3 regions of the Bradyrhizobium sp. WSM2793 genome follow, and region 2 is predicted to be linked to each of the others. Evidence: predicted binding sites of a transcription regulator. Region 2 holds the regulator's gene; each other region holds the start of a gene.
The links. The regulator PhoB, encoded in region 2, activates phosphate uptake and scavenging genes when phosphate is short. The targets are predictions, from matches to a motif close to TGTCATNNANCTGTCAT.
Positions count from the first base shown of each region.

Region 1: A3AS_RS0109525 (UDP-2,3-diacylglucosamine diphosphatase) is a predicted target of PhoB. The motif match lies at 5,604-5,620, and genes of this name have one in related genera.
Region 3: A3AS_RS0109335 (YbhN family protein) is a predicted target of PhoB. The motif match lies at 3,017-3,033, and genes of this name have one in related genera.

Region 1 covers NZ_KB902774.1:87,399-95,176, reverse strand. Annotated here, with positions in the region: gene A3AS_RS0109555 (cystathionine gamma-synthase family protein) at 1-389, shown strand, start outside; gene A3AS_RS0109550 (CHRD domain-containing protein) at 463-879, opposite strand; gene A3AS_RS0109545 (cytochrome c) at 1,034-1,960, shown strand; gene A3AS_RS0109540 (Lrp/AsnC family transcriptional regulator) at 1,962-2,207, opposite strand; gene A3AS_RS0109535 (PAS domain S-box protein) at 2,303-4,246, opposite strand; gene thiD (bifunctional hydroxymethylpyrimidine kinase/phosphomethylpyrimidine kinase) at 4,600-5,400, shown strand; gene A3AS_RS0109525 (UDP-2,3-diacylglucosamine diphosphatase) at 5,644-6,456, shown strand; gene A3AS_RS0109520 (glycosyltransferase family 1 protein) at 6,470-7,513, shown strand; gene A3AS_RS0109515 (threonine/serine dehydratase) at 7,672-7,778, shown strand, end outside.
Region 2 covers NZ_KB902771.1:217,493-225,270, reverse strand. Annotated here, with positions in the region: gene argF (ornithine carbamoyltransferase) at 187-1,110, opposite strand; gene A3AS_RS0107145 (aspartate aminotransferase family protein) at 1,110-2,318, opposite strand; gene A3AS_RS0107140 (GcrA family cell cycle regulator) at 2,775-3,287, shown strand; gene phoB (phosphate regulon transcriptional regulator PhoB) at 3,520-4,227, opposite strand; gene phoU (phosphate signaling complex protein PhoU) at 4,251-4,967, opposite strand; gene pstB (phosphate ABC transporter ATP-binding protein PstB) at 4,979-5,797, opposite strand; gene pstA (phosphate ABC transporter permease PstA) at 5,794-6,645, opposite strand; gene pstC (phosphate ABC transporter permease subunit PstC) at 6,650-7,639, opposite strand.
Region 3 covers NZ_KB902774.1:40,003-47,780, forward strand. Annotated here, with positions in the region: partial or broken gene A3AS_RS0109320 (EAL domain-containing protein) at 1-459, opposite strand, end outside; gene A3AS_RS0109325 (MFS transporter) at 572-1,981, opposite strand; gene A3AS_RS0109330 (ferritin-like domain-containing protein) at 2,270-2,776, opposite strand; gene A3AS_RS0109335 (YbhN family protein) at 3,205-4,287, shown strand; gene A3AS_RS0109340 (hypothetical protein) at 4,374-6,326, shown strand; gene A3AS_RS0109345 (MFS transporter) at 6,732-7,778, shown strand, end outside.

The DNA.
Region 1 (7,778 bases), on a different contig from region 2:
CGAATGCGCGCCTCGTGGCGGATTATTTGCGCGATCACCCCAAGGTGGCCAAGGTCCACTATCTCGGTCATCACGAGGAGGCCTCGCCGGCCGGGCGTGTGTTCGCGCGGCAATGCCTGGGGGCGGGATCCACCTTCTCGTTCGACATCGTCGGCGGCAAGGGTGCTGCGGTGAAATTCCTCAACGCGCTGCAGATCCTCAAGCTGGCGGTCAGTCTCGGCGGCACGGAATCGCTCGCCAGCCTGCCTGCGACCATGACCCATTCCGGCGTCCCCGCCGACATCCGCCGGAAAATCGGCGTGCTCGATTCCACGATCCGGCTGTCGATCGGCATCGAGAATCCCTCCGACCTGATTGCCGACCTCACGCAGGCGCTGAACGCGGCTTAAGGCGCGGCCGGAATCGAAAAGGCCGGACGCCCCTCCTGCGCCCGGCCCTCACGCAACGAAGCAGCGTCGCGGCTTACTTCGTCACCTGGCCGCGGATCTCGCCGCCCGGGTTCGCCGCGGTGTGGATGTTGATGTAGAGCTTGCCGCCGAGCAGATCGGCGGCCTGCGCGTCGGTGAGCGTCGCTTCGCCCTTGACCGGGCTCGCGGCCGCATTCGGGATCGCAACGGCCACGCCTGCGTTCTTGCCGGCCTCGGCCGGGCCGTGGAAATGCGCGGCGGTGGCGGGGCCGGAGAGCCCGGAATAAGTGACGGTCCACGACAGCTTCTTGCTGGCGGCATCATAGTCCAGATCGGCGGTTCCGGTGCCGCTGGTGGTCGTTGCCGGCACCTCGGACTTGCCGTCGAGCGTTGCTTTCAGCTTTTCGGCGCTGGCCGGGCCGGCAAAAGCAACGGCACCGAGCGCTAAGGCGGCAATGACGGTCTTGTTCATGACATTCTCCCTGCTGAGCCCGTTCGGGCTGCCAAACTTTCAACAGCCGGCGTTTCAGTTTATTCCCGTTTCCGGCCGGGGCTGGCTAAATTCTTCGTGGTTGGAGTTGCGACGGCATCAGTCTTAGATTCTCCGCGACGAGTGATGGATCCGCATGTTGCAACGAACAATTCTCGTGGGGCTGCTCGCCGCGGTCACTGCTGCCGTGGTCTATTGGTGGCTCAGCGCGCCAGTGGTGGCGGCCGCGGGCAATGCGCCGGCCCACGTGGCAAACCTTGCCAACGGCGAGGCCATGTTCAACGCCGGGGGCTGCGCGTCCTGCCATGCCACTCCGGACCAGCCCGACCGTGTCAAGCTCGGTGGCGGCCTCGCGATCAAGTCGCCGTTCGGAACGTTCTACGCGCCGAACATCTCTCCCGATCCGAACGACGGCATCGGCAAATGGACCGACGCCGACTTCGTCAACGCGGTGATGCACGGGGTTTCGCCAGGCGGACAGCATTATTTTCCTGCCTTTCCCTATACGTCCTATCAGCACGCAAGGCGCGAGGACGTGCTCGATCTCTTGGCCTATCTGAAGACGCTGCCGTCTGTTGCCGGCAAGGTGCGTGACCACGATGTCGGCTTTCCGTTCAATATCCGGCGCAATGTCGGCATCTGGAAATTGCTGTTCATGGACGGCAAGCGCTTCGTCGCTGACGGCACCAAGTCGCCGCAATTCAATCGCGGCGCCTATCTCGTCAACAGTTTTGGCCATTGCGCCGAATGCCACAGCCCGCGCAACGCGCTTGGCGGCATCATCTCGGGCGAGCGCTTTGCCGGCGGGCCCAATCCGGAAGGCGAGGGGTGGGTCCCCAACATCACCCAGAAGCGCCTCGGCGAGTGGAGCGCCAAGGATATCGCCGATTTGCTTAAGACCGGCGACTTGCCCGACGGCGACAGCGTCGGCGGCGCGATGAGGCGGGTGATCAAGAACACCTCGCAATTGTCCGACGCGGATATTGCGGCGATGGCGGACTATCTCAAATCGCTGCCGCCGGTCGACGGTCCGCCGCGGCCCAAGCGCAAGGAAGCTGGTTAGCTCAGCTGGCGCCGAACGCCTTGAAGGTGATGATGGTGAGGGTGTCCTGGATGCCCGGCAGCACCTGCACCTTCTCGTTGACGAAATGGCCGATGTCGGTGTCCTTGTCGACGTAGAATTTCACCAGGAGGTCATATTGGCCGGCCGTGGAGTAGATCTCGGACGCGATCTCGGCTTCGGCAAGCGCATTGGCGACCGTATAGGACTGACCGAGCTTGCATTTGATCTGGACGAAGAAAGGAACCATCGCGGGCACTCCGAAAGCGTATCTGGCGGCTAATAGGCCAAACCCGGCCCGATTTAGCAAGCGGACTTGCCGGCCGCCAGATGCCGGTCCCTCGTTTAGGACGTCACCACGGCCGCGGCGAATGCGTCTCTGAGCCGCTGGGCGAGCTCGACCTTGCGGTAGGGCTTGGTCAGCACGATCGCCTGCGCATGCGCGTGGCCCTCCTCGACCAGGGTCTCCAGCGCGTAGCCCGAGGTGAACAGGACCGGCAGACCGGGGCGAATCTGCCGCGCCTGGTCGGCGAGCTCCCAGCCGCTCATGCCGCCGGGCATCACGATGTCGGTGAACAGCATGTCGATACCGGGCTCGGTACGCAGCTGCTGCAAGGCCTCCTTGCCGTTGACCGCGGCAATGACGCGATATCCGAGAGCTTCCACCCTGCGAATGGCGGAGGAGCGAACGAACGGATCGTCCTCGGCGATCAGGATCGTCTCGTATCCTCGGGGCGCCGCGTCCTCGCCATCGGAAAGCTCGGCGTGCGATGATCCAATGTCCGCGCGCGGCAAATAGATCCGGACCGTCGTCCCAAGGCCCGGCTCGCTGTAGATCGTGACATGGCCATTGGATTGCTTGGCGAAACCATAGACCATGCTGAGGCCGAGGCCCGAGCCCTTGCCGACCTCCTTGGTGGTGAAGAACGGCTCGAACACGCGCCGGGTGACGTCCGGCGTCATGCCTTCGCCGTCGTCGGTGATCGAGATCAACACATAGCTGCCGGATGCGACTTCGGGGTGAAGGGCGCGATAGTCGTCGTCGAGTGTCGTCAACTCCGTGCTCAGGGTCAGATGACCACCGGCCGGCATGGCATCCTGCGCATTGAGCGCAAGGTTGAGCACGGCGGATTCGAGCTGGGCCCGATCCGCGAAGGCCACGATCGTGCCGGGCCTGGAGGCCGTCCTGATCTCGATGTCCTCGCGCAAGGTGCGCTTGAGCAGCTTGAACATGGACTCGAGCAGGCCGCGGCAATCGATCGTCTGGGGCTGCAGCAACTGGCGGCGACTGAACGCGAGCAGGCGCTGCGTCAGCTCGGCGCCCCGCTCGCCCGACTGGCAGATGTCCTCGGAAAAGCGGCGCAGGTCGGGCCTCGCCTTGAGCTGCTCGCTCAGATGCTCGGCGTTGCCGATGATGACGGTGAGCAGGTTGTTGAAGTCGTGGGCGATGCCGCCGGAGAGCTGACCGACCGTCTCCATCTTCTGCGCCTGCTGGAGCTGCTGCTCGGTCAGCTTGCGCGCGGTCAGGTCGTGGACGATGCCGACGAAGATCAATTCGCCGTCCTGCCGGGTCCGGCCGACCGACACGTCCATCGGAAAGGTCGAACCGTCCTTGCGCAGGCCGATGGCCTCGCCGGCGGTCGCGAAATGCCTTGCGTGGCTGTCGGGCGCGGTGCCCGCCTCGGGCATCAGCATCCTGACGTTCCGGCCCATGACCTCGTCGGCAGAGTAGCCGAACAAGCGCTCGCAGGCTGGATTGAACAGCAGAATATGGTCCTGCGCGTCGAGCAGGATGACCCCGTCGACCGCAGTCTCGACGATCGCGGTGAGGCGCGCCACGCTCTCGCGCATCGCGCGCTGGGCGTCGCTGACCTGCTTGAGCAGCAGCGTCGCGTCCCGGCTCTTGATCTCCTCCTCCTCGAGCGCGGCCTGGACCTGCCGCAGCTCGAACGGCGAGGGGATCGTCAGGATCTTCGGCAGCAGCGGCCAGAGCGCGCCCGCCGTGACCACGGATGCCACCGCGGTCGCCGCCTTGACCATGCCCTCGATGCCATAGACCGGGACCCAGAGCGTGTAGATCGACAGCACATGGGTGAGGCCGCACGCCATGATGAAAATCGCGAAGGCCCAATAGACCCAGCCGAACTTGAGGTCGCGCCGCTTGGTGACCAGGATCGCAAGAGCAAACGGAATCGAAAAATAGGCGGCGGCGATGCAGGCGTCGGAAACGACGTGAAGCCAGATCAGCTCAGGCTCCCACAACAGGCAGATGCCGTGCGGCGACAGCATGGACGAGTCGAGGAGACGTTCAAAAAAGGCCCACATCATTCCCACCCCAAGATTCCGTTCCAGGCGGCTTGCGGGCCGTGAGCCCGCAACATGGGTGTCGCTGGACAGTTCCACTCTCACCTCGCGCTCTTCGGCGAAGCAGGTGAGGTTCGAGACTATACCAAGGGTCCGGCGCGGTTGCATTTTCAAGTCCGCACGATTGCGGGGCGAGCCGGCCCGCTGTTTGCCTGATTCGCAGGGAATGCACGGCGTCGCGAATCACTATCGGACACGGCTCGGCGCGCTTGCCGGTGTTCCACGGCCGCGCTAGGACAGGCCATGGCGGTGTCTGTATCCAGCAAAGGTGTCCGGCGATGACGACCCCGGTCGCACTCACCATCGCGGGCTCCGATTCGAGCGGCGGCGCCGGCATCCAGGCCGACCTGAAGACGTTTGCGGCGCTCGGCGTCTACGGCGCGTCCGTCATTACGGCCTTGACCGCGCAGAACACGCGCGGCGTTACCGGCATTCATGCGGTGCCGGCCGAGTTCGTCACCGCGCAGATCGATGCGGTGTTTTCCGATCTCGACATTGGCGCGGTGAAGATCGGCATGGTGGCCCAGGTCGCCAGTATCGATGCGATCGCGGCCGCGCTGTCGCGCTGGGCGCCGGGGCACGTCGTGCTCGATCCCGTGATGGTGGCGACCTCCGGCGACCGCCTGCTGGCATCCGAGGCCGTCGACGCGCTCCGCACAAAACTGATACCGCTGGCGTCGGTGATCACGCCCAATCTGCCGGAGGCCGCGGCTCTGCTCGACGAGCCGGTCGCGGCAAGCGAGGCCGAGATCGAAACCCAGGGGCATCGCCTGCTGGCGCTCGGCTGCGGTGCGGTCCTGATCAAGGGCGGACACGGCGAGGGCGCCGAGAGCACCGACTATCTCGTCACGTCCGAAAGCACGATCGCGCTTGCAGCGCCGCGCGTTGCCACACGCAACACCCATGGCACCGGCTGCTCGCTGTCCTCGGCGGTCGCGGCGGGGCTCGCCAAGGGCGAAGGTCTGGAGCTTGCCGTGCGCAACGCCAAGACCTGGATCAGCGCGGCCATCGCAGCCGCTGACCGCTTCAGCGTCGGGCACGGCCACGGCCCGGTCCATCATTTCCACAAGTTCTACTGAGGCGAGCGGCCAGCGGGAGCGCAGGCGTTCGTCTGTTCAGCGCTGCTCGTGTGGGTAGTTCACCCTCCCCTGGAGGGGGAGGGTAGGATTGCTGCGGCGCCCCCTGCGGCGCCATGTCGCCTGATTGTCGCATGCGACTGATATTCGCGGAGAGGGCGAGGCAAGGCGTGATTCGTATCTGAAGGTGCCTCAAAAGTTCAATCGGTCATCCCCCTGTCACGGGACATTGTTACAGGCTGGCGCATGGGAAGTTACGATGTGAGTGACGAGAGCCCGGAGCGGCGCTTTCGCACGTTGTTCATCTCCGACGTTCATCTCGGAGCCCGCGGTTCTCAAGCCGATCTTCTGCTCGACTTCCTGCGTTACCATGATGCCGACACGATCTATCTGGTCGGCGACATCGTCGACGGCTGGGCGCTGAAATCGAGCTGGAACTGGCCGCAATCCCACAACGACCTCGTGCAGAAGCTGCTGCGCAAGGCGCGCAAGGGCGCCAAGGTCGTCTACATCCCCGGCAATCACGACGAGTTCCTGCGCAACTATTACGGCACGCATTTCGGCGGCATCGACGTCGTCGAGAACACCGTCCACACCGGCGTGGACGGCAAGCGTTATCTCGTCATCCACGGCGACATCTTCGATCTCGTGGTGCAGAACGCGCGCTGGCTCGCCCATCTCGGCGACAAGGCCTACGACTTCGCGATCCAGATGAATCGCTTCGTCAACTTCTTCCGCCGCCTGTTCGGCGTGCCCTATTGGTCGCTGTCGCAATGGGCCAAGCAGAAGGTCAAGAACGCCGTCAACTATATCGGCGCGTTCGAGCAGGCGCTTGCCGCCGAGGCGCGGCGCCACGACGCCGACGGCGTGATCTGCGGCCACATCCACTACGCCGTGATCCGCGACGAGGGCGGCATCCGCTACATGAATTGCGGCGACTGGGTCGAGAGCTGCACGGCCCTGGTCGAGCACGACGACGGCCATTTCGAGATCATCACCTGGGCGGATCATTTGCAGAAGCCGGCACAAGTCCCGCAGGTCGCAGCCAGAGCTGCATAACAGAGGCCGCCTGATGCGCATCCTGGTCGCGACCGACGCCTGGCACCCGCAAGTCAACGGTGTGGTTCGGACGCTGACCAAGCTCGCCGACGCCGGCAAAAGCCTCGGCGTCGAATTCACATTCCTGACGCCGCAATCGTTCCGCACCTTTGCGATGCCGAGCTATCGCGACGTGCGTCTGGCGATGCCGCGTCCGGCGCGCATTGCTAAGCTGATCGCGGAGGCGCGCCCCGACAGCATCCACATCGCGACCGAAGGGCCGATCGGCCTGATGGTCCGCCGCTACTGCCGCCAGCGCAGACTGCCGTTCACGACCAGCTTCCACACCCGCTTTCCCGAATATGTCCGCGCCCGCGTGCCGGTGCCGGGCTCGCTGATCTGGCGGGCGCTGCGCCGCTTCCACAGCGCCAGCCGCGCCGTGATGGCTGCAACGCCTGCGCTCGCCCGCGAGCTGACCGAGCGCGGCTTCGACAATGTCGTGCTGTGGCCGCGCGGCGTCGACACCCAGCTGTTCCACCCCCGCGCCATCGATCTCTGCCTGCCGGCGCCGGTGTTCCTGTCGGTCGGCCGCGTCGCCGTGGAGAAGAATCTCGAGGGCTTCCTCGACCTCGATCTGCCCGGCACCAAGGTCATCGTCGGCGACGGCCCCGCGCGCGCCTCGCTCGAAGAGGCCTATCCCGATGCGATCTTCCTCGGCGAGAAGCACGGCGAGGAACTGGCGGATATCTATGCGGCCGCCGACGTCTTCGTGTTTCCGAGCAAGACCGACACGTTCGGCCTGGTGCTGCTCGAAGCGCTCGCAAGCGGCCTGCCGGTGGCCGCTTTCCCGGTGAAGGGCCCCCGCGACGTCATCGGTGATGCCCCGGTCGGCGCGCTCGATCACGACTTGCGCAGCGCCTGCTTCGCGGCATTGGATATCTCCCGGCAGGACTGCGTCGCGTTCGCGGCCAATTACACCTGGGAAGCCTCGGCGAGGGCCTTTGTGGCCAGCATTGAGGCGGTCGGCGCGGTGCTGCCTGGCCGGAACGGCGCGGAACAGCCGCGCTTCGTGGCCTAGAGCTATCTCGATCCGATGGATCGAAATAGCTCTAGATTCTTGTTTTGACGCGTTTTCTTCACGCGAACCGGTTTCCACTTCGCTCGAAAACGCTATGGGGAAAATCCTCGCGCGGAGGTGTCTTGCCCGGGCCTCATCGGCCGCGATAACATTCGGCCATGACCGAACAGCTCCTCCCGATCGGCCCCGCCGATATCGACGCCGCAGCGCGTGTGATCGCGCCCTACGCCATCCGCACTCCGCTGTTGTCCTTTCCCGTGCTCAA
Region 2 (7,778 bases):
TGCGGCAAATTCGATGTCGTCCCCGACAAGCGTAAGCGCAGCTCCGGGGCCCATAACCACAGGATGCGGTTTGGCGAAGACCGCTCGCCTCCGCCAGCCCGCCACAAGAGAGATTCCGCGGTATGGGTCCCTGCGTTCGCAGGGACGATAGTTGTGTGTGAGGCGGCCGTCGGGCTTGCAGCGCCGTTACTTCACCGCATCGAAGCACCAGGCCAGGATGCCCTTCTGCGCGTGCAGGCGGTTTTCGGCCTCGTCGAACACGACCGATTGCGGACCGTCGATCACGTCGTCGGTGACCTCCTCGCCGCGATGGGCGGGCAGGCAGTGCATGAACAGCGCATCGGGCTTGGCCAGCGACATCAGCTTGCCGTTGACCTGAAAGGGCTTGAGCACGTTGTGGCGGTGCTCGCCTTCCTTGTCGCCCATCGACACCCAGGTGTCGGTGACGACACAGTCGGCGCCGCGCACGGCGGCTTCCGGATCGGTGCCGAGCATGATCGGCGCGCCGGTCGCCTTGATGAAGTCGCGCATCACTTTTTTCGGCGCGAGCTCCGGCGGCGTTGCGACATTGAGCTGGAACTTGAAGCGCTCGGCGGCGTGAGCCCAGGACGCCAGCACGTTGTTGTCGTCGCCGGTCCAGGCCACCGTCTTGCCCTCGATCGGGCCGCGATGCTCCTCATAGGTCATGAGATCGGCCATCACCTGGCAGGGGTGCGAGCGCCGCGTCAGGCCGTTGATGACGGGCACCGTCGCGTTGGCCGCAAGCTCCAGCAGCGCGTCATGGTTGAGGATACGGATCATGATGGCGTCGACATAGCGCGACAGCACGCGCGCGGTGTCGGCGATGGTCTCACCGCGGCCGAGCTGCATCTCGGCACCGGTGAGCATGATGGGCTCGCCGCCGAGCTGACGCATCGCGACGTCGAACGACACGCGTGTCCGGGTCGACGGGCGCTCGAAGATCATCGCCAGCGTCTTGCCTTCGAGCGGCCGCACCGGCTGCTGCGCCTTCTGCTTCGCCTTCATGGCGGAGGACGCCGCGAGCATGGTCTTGAGCTCCGACAGCGGCAGCTCGTTGATATCGAGGAAGTGCTTCGGGGACTTGCTCATCAGCTTGCCGCCCGCTTGGTCTGGCTGGACGAGATCGCGGCGCAGGCGCGCTCTAACCGCCCGACGCTGTCCTCGATCTCGGCTTCGGTCACGATCAGCGGTGGCAGGAAACGCACGACATTGTCGCCGGCCCCGACCGTGAGCAGTTTCTCGTTGCGCAGCGCCGCGACGAGATCGCCGGAGGGCACCACGGCCTTGATGCCGATCAGAAGGCCCTCGCCGCGCACTTCGCTGACGACATCGCCATGACGGTCGATCACGGCGGCGAGCTTCTGCTTCAGCAGCAGCGACATCTTCTGCACGTGGTCGAAGAAGCCGGGCTGGAGCATGACGTCGAGCACCGCATTGGCCGCGGAGATCGCCAGCGGATTGCCGCCGAAGGTCGAGCCGTGCGAGCCGGGCCCCATGCCGGCTGCCGCATCCGCGGTCGCCAGCACTGCGCCGATCGGGAAGCCGCCGCCGAGCGCCTTTGCCAGCGACATCACGTCAGGCGTGACGCCGGTGCGCCGATAGGCGAACAGATCGCCGCTGCGGCCCATGCCGGTCTGCACCTCGTCGAAGGCGAGCAGCAGGCCCTTCTCGTCGCAAAGCTGGCGCAACGCCTTGAGGAAGGTCGGCGTTGCCGAGCGCACGCCGCCCTCGCCCTGGATCGGCTCGATCAGGATGCCGGCGGTGTGCGGGCCGATCGCCTTCTTGACGGCCTCGATATCGCCATGCGGCACCTGGTCGAAGCCTTCCATGGGCGAGCCGAAGCCTTCGAGATATTTTGCAGAGCCGGTCGCGGCCAGCGTTGCCAGCGTGCGGCCGTGGAAGGCGCCTTCGAAGGTGATGATGCGATAACGTTCCGGATGCCCCTTGGAGAAGTGATGATGGCGGACCAGCTTGATCACACCTTCCAGCGCTTCGGCGCCCGAATTGCAGAAGAACACGAAGTCGGCAAAGCTTTCGTTGCAAAGCCGGCTCGCGAGCTTCTCGCCGTCCGGGCTCTGGAACAGGTTCGACATGTGCCAGAGCTTCGTCGCCTGCTCCTGCAGCGCCTTGACCAGATGCGGGTGGCAATGGCCGAGCGCATTCACAGCTACGCCCGAGGTGAAATCGAGATAGCGATCGCCATTGGTCGCGATCAGCCAGCAGCCTTCGCCGCGCTCGAAGCCGAGGTCGGCTCTGGCGAAAACGGGGAGCAAATGCGGCGCTGCGCTGTTAGTCATGATGTCACTTGAATGTTGCGGACGGTGTGACGCGTGCATTGCGCAACGCACCATCGACCGGCCCGGAAAACGAAACGTGCCGCCTTTTAAGGGCGGCACGCGGGACTATCTTATGCTTGGCAAGACGGGTGTCAATGCCGCCCGGAAAGCCTCAGGAAACGCTGAATCCGTAGTCTTGCGGTGCCGATTTTGCGGGTTTTCACCACGGAACATGTGGAAGCGAGTCGGCGGACTCTTGCGCGGGAGTCACGCCATATTGTAGCGTTTGGATTGTCAGATACGACATCTCGTGCAGCGGTTCTGATCCCAAGAGTCCTCTTGTACCGGCGTAAACGTTCGGGCGTCAGTCACGCGCCCGGCGAGCCTTAAGGGATTCTGACGGCACGGGTTTTTGAAGGCTTAGGCAATCGCTGCGAGGCCCCAGGATGGCTGGCGCGTAGCGAGGGAAAGGGTGCAATGACGGTTTTGACCTGGTCCGACGATCGCGTCGAGCAGCTGAAAAAGCTCTGGGAGGCCGGACTTTCGGCCAGCCAGATCGCAGCTGAGCTCGGCAATGTGACCCGCAATGCCGTGATCGGCAAAGTGCACAGGCTGGGTCTGTCCGGCCGCGCCAAGAGCCCTTCATCGGCAGCGCCCCGGCCGCGCAAGGCGCGTCCCGCGCAGCACATGATGCGGGTGACCCGCCCCATCGCGCGCGGCAACACCGCGCTGGCGCAGGCCTTCGAGGTCGAGGTGGAGGCCGAACCCGTCACCTACGACAACGTGGTGCCGATGGGCCAGCGGCTGTCGCTGCTCGAGCTCAACGAGGCGACCTGCCACTGGCCGGTCGGCGATCCCTCGAGCCCGGATTTCTTCTTCTGCGGCGGCAAGGCACTGTCCGGCCTGCCCTACTGCGCCCAGCACTCGCGCGTGGCGTATCAGCCGGCGGCGGATCGCCGGCGCGCGCCGGCGAAGCCGGGTCCGCGCTGAGTTCGCGGAATTCTCTGATCGTCAAGACTGCAGCCGTCACACGATGACGGCTCCACCAACTCGGTGTCATCCCCGCGAACGCGGGGATCCATAACCACAAGGCGCAGTTGTCGCGCGAGATGGTCACTCCGGGTCTTCGCCAAACCACTGCCTGTGGTTATGGGTCCCTGCTTTCGCAGGGACGACGCCGGAGAATGCGGCGGCGGCCCGCCAAAGCCAACGCCAGCAAACCTTACGTCTGCTCCGCCTTCGCGAAGCGGTCGTCGAGCGCGTAGCCGGCGCCGCGGACGGTGCGGATCGGGTCCTGCTCGCGGCCGAGATTGAGCAGCTTGCGCAAGCGGCCGATATGGACGTCGACAGTGCGCTCATCGATGTAGATGTCGCGACCCCAGACGCTGTCGAGCAGCTGCTCGCGCGAGAACACGCGGCCGGGATGCTCCAGGAAGAACTCCAGCAGGCGATATTCGGTCGGGCCGAGATCGATCGGCCGGCCCGAGCGCGCCACGCGGCGCTTGTCGCGGTCGAGCTCGATGTCGCCATAGGCCAGCACTGTCGCGAGCCGCTCAGGACTGGCGCGCCGCAGCAGGCCCTTCACGCGCGCCAGAAGCTCCGGCACCGAGAACGGCTTGACGATGTAGTCGTCGGCGCCGGTCGCAAGCCCCCGCACCCGCTCGCTCTCCTCGCCGCGCGCGGTGAGCATGATGATCGGGAGCTGCTTGGTGTCGGGCCGGGTGCGCAGGCGGCGGCACAGCTCGATGCCCGACAGGCCCGGCAGCATCCAGTCGAGCACGATCAGGTCCGGGATGTGCTCCTTGAGGCGGGTGTCGGCGTCGTCGCCGCGCATGACCGTCTCGACGTCATAGCCGTCGCCTTCGAGGTTGTAGCGAAGCAGCTCGGTGAGAGCTTCCTCGTCCTCAACCACCATAATGCGTGCGCCCATCGGGTCGTCGCTCCTTCAAGTCTTCAGGTATTCGGGACCGTCGTGGCGAAGGTGGTCATGTCGCCCTTCGGCCGCTTGTCGGTGATCGCCTGGCCCTCGATCATGTAGAACACGGTCTCGGCGATGTTGGTGGCGTGGTCGCCGATCCGCTCGATGTTCTTGGCGCAGAACATCAGATGGATGCAGAACGAGATGTTGCGCGGATCCTCCATCATGTAGGTGAGGAGCTCGCGGAACAGCGAGGTGCAGATCGCGTCGACCTCCTCGTCGCCCTTCCACACCGCCATCGCCGCCGGCAGGTCATGCGCGGCATAGGCATCCAGCACCGACTTGACCTGCTGCTGCACGAGGTCGGTCATGTGCTCCAGGCCGCGGAACAGCTTCAGCGGATGGAAGTCGGTCTCCAGCGCGGCGACGCGCTTGCCCATGTTCTTGGCGAGGTCGCCGATGCGCTCGAGGTCGGTCGCAACGCGCATGGCGCCGACGATCTCGCGCAGATCCACCGCCATCGGCTGCCGGCGGGCGATGGTGAGCACCGCGCGTTCCTCGATGCGCTTCTGCAGCGCGTCGAGCTCGGCGTCGATGGTGACGACGCGCTGGCCGAGCGCGACGTCGCGGCGGATCAGCGCGTCGACGGAATCGACGATCATGCGCTCGGCGATGCCGCCCATCTCGGCGACCAGGCGGGTGAGCTCCTGGAGGTCGGTGTCGAAAGCCTTTGCGGTATGTTCAGTACCCATGTCGCGTCTCCTCAGCCGAACCGGCCGGTGATGTAATCCTGCGTGCGCCGGTCGCTCGGCGACGTGAAGATCTTGCTGGTGTCGTCGAACTCGATCAGCTCGCCGAGATACATGAAGGCGGTCTTGTCGGAGACGCGCGCCGCCTGCTGCATGTTGTGGGTGACGATCGCGATCGTGTAGTTCTCGGACAGTTCCTGGATCAGCTCCTCGACCTTGGCGGTCGAGATCGGATCGAGCGCCGAGCAGGGCTCGTCGAACAAAATCACTTCAGGACGCACCGCGACGGTGCGGGCGATGCACAGGCGCTGCTGCTGGCCGCCGGAGAGCGACAGGCCGGAGGCGTTGAGCTTGTCCTTGACCTCGTTCCACAGCGCGCCGCCGCGCAGTGCCTTCTCGACGCGGTCGTCCATCTCGGACTTCGAGATCTTCTCGTAGAGGCGGATGCCGAAGGCGATGTTCTCGTAGATCGTCATCGGGAACGGCGTCGGCTTCTGGAACACCATGCCGACCCGGGCGCGCAGCAGATTGAGGTCGAGCCTGGGGTCGAGGACGTTGGTCTGGTCCAGCATGAGCTGGCCGGTGGCGCGCTGGCCCGGATAGAGGTCGTACATCCGGTTGAAGATGCGCAGCAGGGTCGACTTGCCGCAGCCCGACGGGCCGATGAACGCCGTGACGCGGTTGGCGCCCAGCGTCAGGTTGATGTTCTTCAGCGCGTGGTGCTCGCCGTAATAGAAATTGAGATTGCGCACCGTCACCTTGGCCGGGGCTTCCGGCAGCGGCTGCGAGGCCAGATGAGCGTTGGAACTCATGGATACGGACAGGTCGGTCATTTTGCAGTCCTCTCGGCGCCGAGGATGCGCGCGCCAATGTTCAGGGCAAGCACGGTGAGCGTGATCAGCAGCGCGCCGCTCCAGGCGAGCTGCTTCCAATAGGCATAGGGGCTCTGGACGAAGTTGTTGATGGTAACCGGCAGGTTGGCCATCGTCTTGTTCAGGCCGAGGCTGAAGAACTGGTTCGACAGCGCGGTGAAGAGCAGCGGCGCGGTCTCGCCGGCGACGCGGGCGGTGGCGAGCAGCACGCCGGTGATGAGGCCCGACCGGGCCGCACGATAGGCGATACGCTTGATCACCAGCGAGCGCGGCAGGCCGAGCGCCGAGGCCGCCTCGCGCAGGGGATTCGGCACCAGCAGCAGCATGTCCTCGGTGGTGCGCAGCACGACCGGGATCACGATGACGGCGAGCGCGAGCGCGCCCGCGATCGCGGAGAAGCCACGCATCGGCACCACCACCGCGCCATAGATGAACAGGCCGATGATGATCGAGGGCGCCGAGAGCAGGATGTCGTTGATGAAGCGGATCACCGAGGTCAGCTTGTCGTTGCGGCCGTATTCGGCAAGGTAGGTGCCGGCGAACAGGCCGAGCGGCGCGCCGATGCCGACGCCGATCAACGTCATGATGATCGAACCGACGATCGCGTTGCGCAGGCCGCCTTCGGTCGAACCGGGCGGCGGCGTATCCGCGACGAAGATCTGAAGATTGAGGCCGGCCAGGCCGTTGAAGAGCAGCGTGACCAGGATCAGCGCGAGCCAGGTGACGCCGAAGGCGGCCGCGGCGAAGCAGAGCCCGCGGATGACGATATCCTTGCGGCGACGACGCGAATAGATCGGATTGAGCGCCATGACGTTACTTCCCCGCCTTCTTGTCCAGCCGCATCAGCATCAGCCGCGCTGCGGCCAGCACGAAGAACGTCAGCACGAACAGCAAGAGGCCGAGCAGGATCAGGCCGGACTGGTGCAGGCCGTCGCTCTCGGCGAACTCGGATGCGATCGCCGCCGAGATCGTGGTGCCCGGCGCGAAGATCGATGAGGAGATGCGGAACGAATTGCCGATGATGAAGGTCACCGCCATTGTCTCGCCGAGCGCGCGGCCCAGCGCCAGCATGACGCCCCCGATGATGCCGACGCGGGTGTAGGGGATCACCACGCTGCGGACGACTTCCCAGGTGGTGCAGCCGACGCCGTAGGCGGCCTCCTTCAGCACCGGCGGCACCGTCTTGAACACGTCGACCGAGATCGAGGTGATGAAGGGCAGCACCATGATGGCGAGGATCAGCGCGGCGTTGAACGTGCTGAGATAGGACGGCGGACCTGCGAAGATCGCGCCCAGCACGGGCACGCCGTCGAAGATCCTGATCATGAAGGGCTGGAAGGTATTGGCCAGGAACGGGCCCAGCACGAAGAAGCCCCACATGCCGTAGATGATCGAGGGAATGCCGGCGAGCAGCTCGATCGCCATGCCGATCGGGCGGCGCAGCCATTGCGGGCAGAGCTCGGTGAGGAAGATCGCAATGCCGAGACCGACGGGAATGGCGATCAGCATCGCGATGAAGGAGGTGACGAGCGTGCCGTACATCGGCCCGAGCGCGCCGAGCACGGGCGGATCGGCCGATGGCGCCCAGCGCTGTGTCCACAGGAAGGAGAAGCCATATTCCTTCATCGCCGGGAACGCGCCGACGATCAGCGAGACGATGATGCCACCGAGAATGAGGAGCACCGAGATCGCGGACAGCCGCGTGATCCAGTAGAAGGTGACGTCGCCGAGCTTGAACGCGCTCAAGGCCTTGGCGCGGTCATACGGTCCGGCGTCGTCGATTACATCGCTCTGAACGGCCATTTCTGCCACGCCGATCCCCTGTGCCCGATAATATACGCTTGTTGTCAGTCTTTTTGTCGGTCTCGCGCTCCGGACACGGCATGACCGATCCGGAGCGGAAGTCTTGCGGGTCCCGGCTCTCGCGGAGCGGCACGCTGGA
Region 3 (7,778 bases), on a different contig from region 2:
TGACAGCACCGAAACGGCGACCGTGCTTCCGATCCAGTCCACGCGCGCCGGTAGCTCCAGCGCCGCCATGCCGGTGTAATGCATCGCCGCGACCCCGGTGCCGACGATGGCACCGCCGAGGACGATCCACACCGCCCGCGAGGACGATACGGCGATGCTCAGCCCCACGAAGGTCACGGAGATCGCAAAGATCAACGACAGGATCGTCACCGGGATGTTGTAGGCGCCGGCGCCGCCCGGCCCGTAGGCGAGCATCGCGATGAAATGCGTCGCCCAGATGCCGCAGCCGCTGACGGCGGCGTCGAGGCCGAGCCAGGCCAGGCGTCCGACACCGTTGGTCGCGCGCGCCCGGTGGAACAGGCTGATCGCCGCCGCGCTGGCGAGCAGACACACCGCGCCGCCTAGCGCGACGAGCCGCCAATCGTGCTCTTCGGTGAGACAGTAGAGAACTTGATACATCGCGGGCCCCTATGGACCCGCAGTTGAACCAACAGAGGTGGACAGGTGGTAACTGGCTACGAGCCTGTTGCGGCAATGGTGAACGGAAGATGTGCCCATTCACTCGGATTGTTCATCCTCGCGCCGGCGCACCCAGGCCGATCGCGATGGCAGCGAGCAGCAGGACGGATGCGGACACGACCAGCGACAGATGCAGCCCCGCCATGAACGCCCCCTCGGCGGCCACCAGCGAGCCGAACAGCGCGACGCCGAGGACGCTGCCGGTTTGCCGCGTCGCGTTCAGGACGCCGGCCGCGATGCCGGAGCGCGCCTTGTCGACACCGCCCAGCAAGGTCGAGGTCAGCGGCGGAACCAGCAGCCCAAGTCCGCCGCTGATCGCGATCATCTGCGCGCAGATCATCCAATAGCTCGTATCAGCCGCGATCCACAGCAAACCGAGACAGCCGAGCGCCGACACGCTGGCACCGACCACGATGGTCGGGCACGGGCCGATGCGCTCGGCGAGGTGCGGCGCCAGCAGATTGACCGGCAGCACCGCCGCCATCATCGGCACGAAGGCGAGCCCGGTCCACCACGCCGACAGCCCATTGATCCGCTGGAAGTACAGGCTGAGCACGAAGATGAGGCCGTAGATCGCGATATTGACGAGCAGGCCGACGAGCGAGGTCAGCGCGAACAGCCTCTGGCCGAACAGCGACAGCGGCAGCATCGGCTGCGCCGCGCGGCTCTCGCGCCAGATGAAGAGCGCGGCGAGACCTGCGCCACCGACAAAGGCTGCAATCACCGCCGGATGATCCCACCCGAGCGCACCGCCTTCGATGATCGCGCCGGCCAGCGCCCCCAATGCGCCGATCGCTGCAAGCTGGCCGGGCAGATCGATCTCGCGCGAGCGGGCCTGCGTGGTTTCGCTGGCGTAGCGCCAGCTCAGCCACAGGCCGGCGAGCCCAATCGGCAGATTGACCAGGAAGATCGCACGCCAGCCGACCAGCGTGATCAGCGCGCCGCCGACAAAGGGGCCCGCGGTGAGCGCAAGGCTCGCGCCGGCAGCCCAGACCGCGACGGCACGGCCGCGCGCTCGCTCGTCCGGATAGGCATGATTGAGCAGCGCGAGGGAATTCGGCACCAGGATCGCCGCCGCCAGCCCCTGCACCAGCCGCGCTGCGATCAGCACGGCGGCATTGGGCGACAGCGCGCAGGCGAGCGAAGCCGCGGTGAAGATGGCGAACCCCGCCATGAAGACGCGCTTGGCGCCGATGCGGTCGCCCAGCGCGCCTGCCGTCAGGATGAAGGCGGCAAACGCGATGGTGTAGGCGCTGACCACCCATTGCAGTTCGGCGACACCGCCGCCGAGCGTCCGGCCCATCGCATCGAGCGCGGTGTTGACGATGGTGACGTCGAGCTGCACCACGCCGTAGCCAAGGCTCATCGCGGCCAGCGTGAGCGAGGTCGCAAGAGGCGAACCGGCGCGCGACGCGCCGGTCCTGTCCTGAAAGATTTCATGCTTGATGGCGGTGGCTCGCATGCTGCACCTCGATTGCAGCCCCATGCGAAATATATGCTCTCATTGCGCAGGCATGTTTCGATAATGGACGAAGGATGGATGCTGCGGGCACTCGCCTTACAAGCGGTGTCGTGCCCGGCGCATGCGGGGATTCCAGTACGCCGCGTCTTCTCCGTATCCCATTATTGTCCTGGAATACTGGATCGCCCGCCCCTGTGCGCAATCGCGCACTAGGCGGGCGATGACAGAGCATATGTGGCGAGAGCGCCGCACGGATAGCCGCGCGGCGCGCCCGTCGCTTTACCTTCATCAGCTCGCCGCGCGCAGATTGACCTTGCTCTCGGCGAGCGTGGTCAGCTTTTTGTCGGTCGCCTTCTCCTCCTCAAGTGTCTTGGCGAGCACGGTCGCGCAGTCATTGCGGCCGAGCTGCTTGGCCCAGGCGATCAGGCTGCCGTAGCGTACGATCTCGTAATGTTCGGCGGCCTGCGCCGCGTTGATCAGGGCGGCATCGAGCACCGCCTTGTCGGCGACCTCGCTGGCGGTCTCGTCGGCCTCCTCGATGATGCCGTCGATCGCCGGACAATCGACCGCCTTCACGGGGACGCCGTGCATCTTGAACACTTCTTCGAGCCGCGCGACGTGCTGCTTGGTTTCTTCAAGGTGCGTCAAAAAGCCCTGCTTCAGCTGCGGATCGGTGGCCTTACTGGCCATCTTCGGCAGCGCCTTGGTCAGCTGCTGCTCGGCGTAATAGATGTCCTGGAGCTGGTGCACGAACAGGTCGTTCATGGTCTTGATGTCTTTTGTGAACAGTCCCATCGTTCCGTCCTCTTCGGTTTTGTGGAACACGAAGGCAGCGGCTTGCACGAAAAGCCGCTTATTCCGCCATGTTCGGTTGCTGATGGGGCCCAACGGACACGCGGCATCGACGTTCCAAAAAGACCAAGATGGCTTGCGCTGGAACAATGCGGACGGCACCGGCATCTGAAATGGTGTCGGCATACGAAACGCGCGGGGCCGAACCGGTTTCACGACTCATATGCTTAACGCGCCGCCGATGTGAACCGCGTATGACAAAAGTGACCGGTCCGACGCAGAACCAATTGTTGTCAAGGGCTGCACAAGCCGGTGTTTTTGCCTTAAATGAGCTGGATCATGCCCCGCGATCGATGCCTGCTTTTGGCCGTGATCGTACCCGACTGGCCAATGTCTGGCCTGGTCGGTCTTGCCCCCCGCCGGGAGGATGAATGCACGGACTGCTGCCCGCGCTGCAACGCGGCTTCAAGAGATGGATCGGCTGGCGACGGCTCGGAGTAGCCGCGAGCGTCTTCATCATCGCCTTCGCGATCACCTCGCTGGTGCGAACCCTCAAGGGCATCGATACCGGGGTCATCCTGACCGCGTTAACCGAGATTCCCCGCGGGAGCATCGGGCTGGCGGCGATCTGCGTGTTCTTTGCGTTCTGTACGCTGACCTTCTACGATTTTTTTGCACTGCGAACGATCGGCAAGAAGCACGTGCCGTACCGCATTGCGGCGCTCTCCAGCTTCACGTCCTATTCGATCGGCCACAACATCGGCGCCACGGTCTTCACCGGCGGCGCGATCCGCTTCCGGATCTATTCGGACTACGGGCTGAACGCGATCGACGTCGCCAAGATCTGCTTCCTGTCGGGCCTGACCTTCTGGCTCGGTAACATCTTCGTGCTCTCGATCGGCATGGCGATCCATCCGGATGCGGCGTCCTCGATGGATCAGCTCCCCTCCTCGATCAATCGGCTGATCGCGCTCGGCGGCCTCGCCTCGATCGGTGCCTATCTGGTCTGGCTCTGCATGGGCGAGAAGCGGCGCGAGCTCGGCCAGAAGGGCTGGAAGGTGGTGCTGCCGTCGGCGCCGCTGACGCTGGTCCAGATCCTGATCGGGGTGGTCGATCTCGGCTTCTGCGCCACAGCGATGTACCTGCTGATGCCGGCCAATCCGCCGATCGACTTCATGTCGCTGGCGGTGGTGTTCATCCTGGCGACGCTGCTCGGCTTCGCCAGCCATGCCCCCGGCTCGATCGGCGTGTTCGATGCCGCCATGCTGCTGGCGCTGCCCGAATTCGGCCGCGAGCAACTTCTGGCGACGCTGCTGGTGTTCCGCCTTCTCTATTTCGTGATCCCGTTCGGCCTTGCCATCTCGATCATGGGCACGCGCGAGCTCTGGATGAACGTGGTCGAGCCCTGGCAGGAGCGGCGGCGGCTGGCGGAGGCCTGCGCGCAGGCCAATCTGCCCAAGCAGGTGACGCCGATGGAGCGCGAGCGGATACTGCGCCAGGCCAACAAGCGGTAGGCCACGATCTGGACCCGGCGGGGTTGCGGGCGGCGGAGCAATGCTCTCTTATTTCCGCCTCAACTTTGCCGTTGAAGACGCGGGCCATGATCCCTGTATTCCTTCGTACCCTTTCCGCAGGCGCCCTGTTGCTTGCCGGGATTCTGACGGCCATGCCGCCCGAGCGCGCTAGCGCTCAGGACACCGGCGCCCTGCAGATCAATTGGGAGGTGCGTAACCGCTTCCGGCTGTTCCGCGAGGAGCGCGACTTCCTGCTCCATGTCGAGAACGCCCGCAACCGCAGCATCCTAGCCGCCGAGCAATCGCTGGAGCTCCAGAGCGAAGGCCGCGGCTGGGCCCGCAACATGGTCAACCGGCTCTGCATCGACCTCCAGGGCCGGGTCAACCAGCCCTGCACCCGCGACAACACCAAGGAAAACTACCTCACCCCGATCGATCACCCCGTCACCGTCCGCCTCGTTGGCGCGGTGCCGGTCGGCGCCACCTGCGCCTGGTCGTTCGACGACGGCGACGGGCCGCAACAATCGACCTTCGACTGCGCCGAGCCGATCAATTTGCGCGTCCGCTACGGCAAGCAGACGGTCGCGACCGTCGACGTCTCCTCCGGCTCCGATCCCACCCAGCGCGTCCAGACCGAGATCCAGGTCCGCGACATCTTCGTCGCCGGCCTCGGGGACAGCATCGCCTCCGGCGAAGGCAATCCGGACCGGCCGCTGGCGCTGTCGGACGAAGGGTTTTGCTTCCGCTCCTATCTGGGCACCGCCGGCGCGCAGTACTACCGGCCGAGCCGCCACGGCTTCAAAGGCGGCCGCGCCTGCGAGGCGCCGGACACGCTGGCCAACTGGCAGCGCTACAGCGCGCTCTGGTTCAACTCGCCCTGCCACCGCTCGCTCTACAGCTACCAGACGCGCACCGCCCTCGCACTCGCGGTGCGCTACACCCACATCGCAGTGACCTACCTGCCGCTCGCCTGCACCGGTGCCAGCATCGGCGACGGCCTGCTCGGCTCGCAGCGCGCCCGCGAATGCCCGCCCGGCAAGACCGGTGTCTGCAACACCAGCGTGAACGCGCAAGTCGCCGAGTTGCGCGAGGCGCTCACCGCGGCGAAGAAACGCCAGCCCGACCGCACGCTCGACCTCGTGCTGCTCTCTGTCGGCGCCAACGACGTCTATTTCTCCGGTCTCGTTGCCGACGTGATCGTCGAGACCGCGACCGAGCGCGCGCTGTTCCGCCGCTCCGGCGTGATGGCGAGCGTCGACGATTCCCGCGATGCGCTGGCGCGCGAACTGCCGCAGAACTTCGTCAAGCTGCGCGAGGCGCTCAAGCCGCTGGTCGGCGGCGACCTCTCGCATGTCGTCTATGTCTCCTACGCCAACCCCGCGCTCGCCGACGGCGGCGTGCCCTGCCGCGGCGGCCGGGCCGGCTTCGACATCCATCCGGCCTTCAACGCCGATCCGCAGCGTCTTGCCCGCGTCTCGACCTTCGTCGACACCGAGTTCTTGCCGCAGCTGAAGGGGCTCGCCACCTGCACCCGCGGCGCGCTGTGCCGCGATCCCGAAGCCGACCGCATGACCTTCGTCGATGCGCATCAGGCGGCGTTCGCCGATCACGGCTTCTGCGCCCATTCCGGCAACGACCCCGAATTCGACCGCAGCTGCTTTGCCGAGAACGGCCAGAGCTTCAATCCAGACATCGTGAGCGCGGCGAGCCAGCCGATGCTGTGCGGCCGCGGCGCCTCGGAATACCGCGCCTATTTGCCCCGCGCGCGCTGGATCCGTGACGCCAATGACAGCTATTTTGCCGCGATGACCTATCCGCAGGGATTGCCGGCGGCGAGCCAGCCGACTGACATCCACGACGCCACCTGGGGCGTGCTCTCCGCCGTTTATGGCGGCGCGGTGCATCCGAGCGCGGAAGGGCATGCGGCGATGGCGGATGCGGCGCTGCCGGCCGCGAGCGCCGTGCTCGGGCTCGATGCCGTGCCGCCGGGCGTCACGCGCGGATTTCTGCCGCAGCTGTTGCCGAGCGCAAAGCAGTAGCGCGCGCGAAGACTCCTTTTGCGAGTCGTAGCCCGGATGAGCGCAGCGACATCCGGAGCCATCTCCCGCATATCGCTTCGCTCATGCGGGCTACGCGCAACGTCCTCGCACCTCGGTGTCGCAGCCCGGCTTGACCGGGCGATCCAGTACGCCGCGACGGCAGTCTTGAATCGAGGCTGCGGCGTACTGGATCCCCCGCTTTCGCGCGGAACGACAGCGGAGTGCTTGGTGCTCGCACATCGCCATCGCTCGCACATTCACTCCGCGCCAGCATCGTTCCCCGCTACCTACCGTTTCATCAATCCAAAAACGGTATCGATCGATACCCCCTTGAGCTTGGACACTTTGCCGCGCGCGCCTCTAGGAGTCGGATCGAGGAAACATTTCGACTTGAGGAGGCGCCTGATGAGCGCAGTGGTGTCCGCAGCGGACGTGAGAAGGTCTCGCGTCAGGCTGTTCATCGTGACCATGTTGTTCCTGGTCACCACCGTCAATTATGCCGACCGCGCCACGCTGTCGATCGCAGGCCCCGCGCTGTCCAAGGAGCTGCATCTCGATCCCGTCGCCATGGGCTGGATCTTCTCGGCGTTCGGCTGGTCCTATGTCGCGGCGCAGGTCCCGGGCGGCTGGCTGCTCGACCGCTATGGCTCGCGCCTCGTCTATGCCTTCAGCATCATCGTCTGGTCGCTGTTCACGCTGATGCAGGGCTGGGTTGGCTTCCTCAGCGCCGGCACGGCTGTTGTCGTGCTGTTCGCGCTCCGCCTCCTTGTCGGCGTCGCGGAAGCGCCCTCCTTCCCCGCCAACGCCCGCATCGTCGCGGCGTGGTTTCCGGGCAACGAGCGCGGCACCGCGTCGGCCTTCTTCAACTCGGGACAGTATTTCGCCACCGTGATCTTCGCGCCGCTGATGGGCTGGATCGCGCATGCCTATGGCTGGCGCTTCGTGTTCTTCGTGATGGGCGCGCTCGGCATCGTCATGGGCTTCGTCTGGCTCAAGACCATTTACGGCCCGAAGGAGCATCCTTCGATCAACGATGCCGAGTTCGACTACATCAAGGAAGGCGGCGCGCTGGTCGATCTCGACGCGCCCAAGAACGATCAGTTGCGCGAGCGTGCGCAAGAGGCCGGCTCCGGCTGGGACCACATCCGCCAGCTGCTCTCCAACCGCATGATGCTCGGCGTCTATCTCGGCCAGTATTGCATCAACACGCTGACCTATTTCTTCCTGACCTGGTTCCCGGTCTACCTGGTCAAGGAGCGCGGCCTGTCGATCCTGCAAGCCGGCTTCGTCGCGACGCTGCCGGCGCTGTGCGGCTTCATCGGCGGCGTGCTCGGCGGCATCATTTCCGATGCGATCCTGCGCCGGACCGGCTCGCTGACCATGGCGCGCAAGATCCCGATCGTCGGCGGCATGCTGCTGTCGATGTCGATCATCGCCTGCAACTATGTCGAC